2 regions of the Bacillus sp. FAU18 genome follow, and region 2 is predicted to be linked to the other one. Evidence: riboswitches for the same ligand, from Rfam matches in the RefSeq annotation. Region 2 holds a riboswitch; the other holds the start of a gene.
The links. Region 2 has a riboswitch for S-adenosylmethionine ahead of mtnK (S-methyl-5-thioribose kinase). Riboswitches for the same ligand answer to the same signal wherever they lie in the genome.
Positions count from the first base shown of each region.

Region 1: another riboswitch for S-adenosylmethionine. It lies ahead of metI (cystathionine gamma-synthase/O-acetylhomoserine thiolyase); the one in region 2 lies ahead of mtnK (S-methyl-5-thioribose kinase).

Region 1 covers NZ_JBVYHZ010000003.1:534,189-537,325, reverse strand. The annotation lists gene metC (cystathionine beta-lyase) at 1-874, opposite strand, end outside; gene metI (cystathionine gamma-synthase/O-acetylhomoserine thiolyase) at 867-1,988, opposite strand; SAM riboswitch class I at 2,056-2,175, opposite strand; gene AC0OMU_RS03035 (esterase family protein) at 2,343-3,065, shown strand; gene AC0OMU_RS03030 (YjcG family protein) at 3,102-3,137, shown strand, end outside.
Region 2 covers NZ_JBVYHZ010000003.1:699,731-702,867, forward strand. The annotation lists gene mtnA (S-methyl-5-thioribose-1-phosphate isomerase) at 1-213, opposite strand, end outside; gene mtnK (S-methyl-5-thioribose kinase) at 221-1,414, opposite strand; SAM riboswitch class I at 1,507-1,663, opposite strand; gene AC0OMU_RS03980 (carbon-nitrogen family hydrolase) at 1,747-2,526, opposite strand; gene mtnE (methionine-glutamine aminotransferase) at 2,621-3,137, shown strand, end outside.

The DNA of each region.
Region 1 (3,137 bases), 170 kb from region 2:
TATGGGTTTCAGCGCCGGGATGATCAGCCAGTCCCGGATAATACACGCGCTTCACCGCCGGGTGCTTCTGGAAAAATTCCGCAAGCCGCTGGGCTGTTTGACTCGCTTTCTCTAAACGGACCTGCAATGTTTTTAATCCGCGCAGGACAAGCCAGCAATCCTGTACGCCAAGGACGGCGCCGAACGCGTTTTGCAGCTTATACAGCTTCTTCCCAAGCTCTTCATCTTTGACAGCAGCCAAACCTGAGAGCACATCGCTGTGTCCGCTTAAGAATTTTGTCGCGCTGTGAAGTACAATATCCACGCCGAGATCAAGCGGACGCTGCAGTGCCGGCGTCATAAATGTATTGTCCAGAAAGGTCAGGCAGCCGTTTTCTTTTGCAAGCTGAACAACCGCTTTAATATCCGTAATCCCAAGTGTCGGATTTGATGGCGTCTCCATATAAATGACCTTTGTGTTCGGCTTGATGCTCCGCGCCAATTCATTACGATCCGTCATGTCGACAAACGTATGCTCAATGCCAAACCGGGTCAGCACCTCTGTCACCATACGGAAGGTTCCGCCGTATACATCTTCTGTCACAAGAACGTGATCACCCTGTGACAGCAGTAAAAATGCTGTTGAGATAGCAGCCATGCCTGAACTGAAAGCAAATCCTCTTGTTCCGCCTTCCAATGCGGCAATTGTTTCTTCGAGAGCTGTTCTTGTCGGCGTGCCAGAGCGGCTGTAATCATATGCCCCGAACTCTTCAAATGAAGATTGGTGAAAAGTCGAGGCGTGCTGAATCGGTACACTGACCGCCCCGGTTCCGCCGTCTGTTTTAAATGGATTGTGCACGAGCTGGGTTTCAAGCGTCCAATTGTGTTTACTCAAATGAAACAGCTCCCTCTTTGACCTGACATAATGCCTGCTTTAGATCCTCTTTTAAATCTTCCGCATGTTCAATTCCGACAGAAAAGCGCAGCAAACGATTGCACACCCCGTTTGCGATGCGGATCTCTTCAGGAATATCCATGTGCGTCTGGGTCGCAGGGTATGTAATAAAGCTTTCCACCCCGCCGAGACTTTCTGCAAAACAAATGGTCTTCAGTGCTTTTAAAAACGGATTGACCCATTCTTCTTTTTGCAGACGGAAGGACAGCATGCCGCCTTTTCCGGGATACAGCACATCCGAAATTTCTTCCTGCTCTTCTAAAAACGCCGCAAGCTCCTGCGCGTTTGCCTGATGCTGACGCATTCTGAGGCTCAGCGTCTTCATTCCTCTCATCAGAAGCCACGAATCAAATGGCGGCAGGACAGCGCCGATTGCATTTTGATGCTGAAACATTTCCTCTCCGAGCCGCTCATCCTTCACCACGACAAGCCCAGCAAGCAGATCGTTATGCCCGCCTAAATACTTGGTTGCGCTGTGAATGACAATGTCAGCTCCCAGCTCAAGCGGCCGCTGCAAGACCGGTGTATAAAATGTATTATCTACGATCAGCAGAAGACCGTGCTCCTTTGTAATCCGGGCAATATGTTCAATGTCCGCCTCCTGCATGAGGGGGTTTGTCGGCGTTTCCACAAACACCGCTTTTGTATTCGGCGTAATCTTAGAGCGTAAACAGTCCTCATCGCTGAAATCATCATAATGAAAAGTCAATCCGTATTTTTTCCATTCATTTTCAAATAAACGGTACGTGCCGCCATATAGGTCCGATGAAACGATCAGTTCATCTCCGCTTTTAAACAGCGCCATAATCGTTTGGATAGCAGCCATTCCCGAACTAAAGGCAAGCCCTCTTGCGCCGTTTTCTAAGTTAGCGATGGCGTCCTCAACAAGCTGGCGTGTCGGATTTTTTGTGCGGACATAATCAAATCCAGTTGATTCTCCGATCCCTCTGTGGCGGTATGCTGTTGATAAATAAATAGGAGCACTCACTGTTCCCGTGACTTCATCGCTTCGGTTCCCAATTTGGGCTAATTTCGTTTCAACGTGCTGTGACATATAGCTGACACCTTCCCTTTTCAAAATAAAAACCCCTTCTTCATAAGAAGAAGGGGTTTAACGCTTCTTCTTATCTTCCAAGCATAAAAACGCTTGCTGGATTTAGCACCTTGGCGCTTTGCACATGCAAAACAAGCCGGTTGCTGAGGTTTCTAAGGGCCAGTCCCTCCACCTCTCACGATAAGAAATATCGATTTCAATTTTCTGATTGTTTTATATTAGCGCAATTCACAGTTTATTTCAACACTTTTTTCTTCGTGTGTCGAACCGTTTAAAGAGAGAAATTTCTAATAATTCATGGTACAATAATTGAAAATGCAAGAAAGTATAGTGATGTCCTGGAGGAATGTTTTTATGGCACCGAAAAACGGCACAGTGCAAGAAAAGAAATTCTTTTCAAAAGAGCTTAACGAGGAAATGACCTTACTTGTTTATCTGCCGTCCAACTACTCCCCGCTTTATAAATACCATGTCATTATCGCGCAGGACGGCCACGATTATTTCAGGCTGGGGAGAATCGGCAGACAGGTTGAGGAATTGCTGTCGAAACGCGAAATAGACCGGAGCATTATTATCGGTGTTCCTTATAAGGATGTAAAAGAGCGCAGAAACACCTATCATCCGGAGGGTTCAAAATTTTCGGCGTATAAACGGTTCATCGCCCATGAGCTCGTTCCTTTTGCAGATGATGAGTATCCAACCTATCAGATCGGTTACGGCCGAACGCTGATCGGTGATTCGCTCGGAGCAACCGTGTCACTTATGACAGCGCTTGATTATCCGAATATGTTTGGCAACATCATCATGCAGTCTCCCTATGTTGACAAACACGTACTAGAAGCCGTAAAACAGTCAGACGATATCAAACACCTCTCTATTTATCACCAAATTGGAACAAAAGAAACTGACGTCCACACGACAGACGGGAACATCCTGGACTTTACAGAACCGAACCAGGAGCTGAAGCAGCTGCTGGAGAAGAAGCTTTCTGATTATTATTTTGAGCCATTTGACGGAGACCACAAATGGACATACTGGCAGCCGCTCATCACCCCGGCGCTGAAAAAAATGCTTTAACACTCTATCATACTTTATTTCCAGGAGGGACATAATATGAAATACGGAATCGTTTTATTTCCATCAAAAAAG
Region 2 (3,137 bases):
AATGTTTTTGGCAGCAAGCGCTAGTCCGAAGGCAGCCGTAATGCCGATCGCCGGAGCGCCCCTTACTTTGAGCGTGACAATCGCATCAAATACATCCTCTTTCGTCGTCAGCTCTAAATATTCCGTCTCATCAGGAAGCTTTTGCTGATTTAAAATGGTAATAGCTGTTTCTTTCCATTCAACAGAACGTGGAACAGCAAATGAATGGGTCATGAATGGATCATTCCTTTACAAGTAACTTAAATAATTCAATAACATCTGTTATCGTTTTGAATTCCGAACGTTTTTCGATAAAGGCTGTGCCGGTTTCGAGCGCCAGGCGTTTTCTGCCGATTCGTTTATCAAACGGCACGATCGTATCCAGGTCAGCTACATGGGCAAGGCCGATCGTGCGTCGTATCAGCTCACAGCCCGCAAATCCGATTGCTTCTTCAAAAATATGGCTGAGCGTATCAGTGAGGTAACCGTCGATGTTGGCGTAAACATCCAGACTGTCCTTCTGCCAGGCTTCACTAAACGTCTCTTCAAACGTTTCCCAGACCTGGTTGACATGTTCATATAACGGCTCTCTGTCAGCCCCGTCACGGCTGAGTGCGTTCAAAAATAAGTTGGCGATAAATTGCCCTACATCAAAGCCGATCGGTCCGTAAAAAGCAAACTCAGGATCAATCACCTTTGTTTCGTGTTCACTTGCGAAAATGCTTCCTGTATGCAAATCACCATGAATCAACGTTTCTGCAGACGTTAAAAATGACTTTTTCAGCTTAGCGGCTTCGATTTTAACGCTATCATTATTCCAAAGCTTTTCGACAAAAGGACGGAGCTCTTCTTCAAAATCATTTGTGTCATGGTCGAAGAAAGGATCTGTAAAAACAAGTCTTTCCGTAATGTCGCATAGCTCTGGATTTGTAAACTGTTTAACAAGCTGTTTTTTCACCTTAGGTTCAAGCGCGTAATCTGATGAGTAGAAAAGTGTTTTTCCTAAAAATTCACCGATGTGCTGTGCCAGATGAGGATAGTTTTCACCCTCAATGAGTCCTTTTCTTGCGATCTTGAGGTGAGAGAGATCCTCCATGACGGTAACCGCCATTTCCGTATCAGAATAAAACACTCTTGGAACCAGGTGAGGCACATGCTCGCCCTGACGGATGAGAGCGCTGCTTTCGATTCTTGCACGGTCGATTGTCAGCGGCCAGCTTTCTCCCACCACTTTTGCATACGGAACCGCCTGTTTAATGATCAATGCTCTGTCATGTTCTTGATCATAAATATGAAAAACGTAATTTAAGTTGCCGTCTCCGATCTCCTGGCATGTCAGCGTGCTTTTGCTTGGAAAAAGGCCAAGCTTCACCGCCAACGCCACAGCGGAGCTTTCATTTAACGTTTCGTATAAAGGTGTTTTTGTGACTCCCATCATCATAACCTCCAATTATGTAATCACTTAATATGTGGCCGTAAAAAAGCCTCCTTCTCAGAGAGAAGGAGGCTTAACATCTATGTCCGCCTCTCTTATCTCTCAGATCAGATCTGAATGGAATTAGCACCGTGCCTTAAGAGACTAGCGTCTCGGCGCGAAAAAGATGCGCCCCATTTCACAATGGAATTACGGTCGGTTGCTGTTGGGGTCAAAAGGCCAAATCCCTCGCCCAACTCTCGATAAGAGAATATATTCACTTGTTTGACAATTCTAATTTATCAGTTGATGAACATGGTAACAGGTAATTTAGTTAGTTGTCAATATATTTTTTAATATAAATCTTTTCTGATATCATCGAAAACAGGAATGCTCTCCCGAACTTCTGCGCTTTCTTGAAGGTCAATTTCCGCTCGGACTATGCCTTCTTCCCGGCCGCCTTCAGCAAGTACACGCCCCCATGGATCAATAATCAGACTATGACCTGCAAATTCATTATCCGGATTTGAACCGGTACAATTGCAGGCTGCGACAAAGCATTGGTTTTCAATGGCCCGCGCAATAAGCAGGCTTTTCCAATGATCAAGGCGGGGAAGAGGCCATTCCGCAGAAATAAACAGCACGTTGGCGCCTTTTGTCGTATGTTTTCTGATCCATTCCGGAAAACGGATATCGTAACAGATCAATCCTGAGCTTTTGACGCCGTCAAGCTCAAAGTATCCGTCTTCGGAACCGGCTGATAAATACAGATGCTCATCCATCAGCTGAAAAAGATGGGCTTTTCTGTACTCTTTAATGATTTGCCCTTCCTTATCCGCGATGTACATTGTATTATAAACATCAGAATTCTCCCTGACAGCGACCGATCCGGCGACAATATGAACACCATGTTTTTTTGCCGTTTTCTTCAGCCAGCTCTGAGCGGAGCGGCCGTCTTCGTCAGCGAGTTCATCAAGATTGGCCAGATCATATCCGGTCGTCCATAATTCAGGCAGAACAAGAACATCAGCATGTTTGCTTTCTTTTTCGATGAAAAATTCAGCTTTTTTTATATTTTCCGAAGGTTTTCCGTATGAAATATCAAATTGAAGACAAGATATCGTCCATTTCATCTTTTTAACACCCCAAATTTTTCTTTACTTTTTTCATTTAACCATATATGATGATGGACTATCATTTCAAGATTTTTTTAGAAGGTGAGAATAGATGAAATTTGAACAGTCTCATGTATTGAAGGAATTGCCTAAACAATTCTTCGCTTCTCTGGTGCAGAAAGTGAACCGAAAGCTCGCAGAAGGACATGACGTAATCAATCTAGGACAGGGAAATCCAGATCAGCCGACTCCTGAACATATTGTCGAGGAGATGAAACGAGCTGTTGCTGATCCTGAGAATCATAAATATTCGTCTTTTCGCGGCTCATACCGTCTGAAGTCAGCGGCTGCTGAATTTTACAAAAGAGAATACGGCATTGATCTGGATCCGGAAACCGAAGTCGCTGTATTATTCGGCGGAAAAGCCGGTCTAGTCGAGCTCCCGCAATGCTTGTTGAATCCCGGTGATACGATTTTGGTTCCCGATCCGGGTTATCCTGATTACTGGTCGGGTGTCACACTTGCAAAAGCAAAGATGGAAATGATGCCGCTCGTAAAGGACAGGGCGTTTCTCCCTGATTACAGCAGCGTAGCCGCTGAAGCAAGGGAACAGGCGAAATTGATGTATT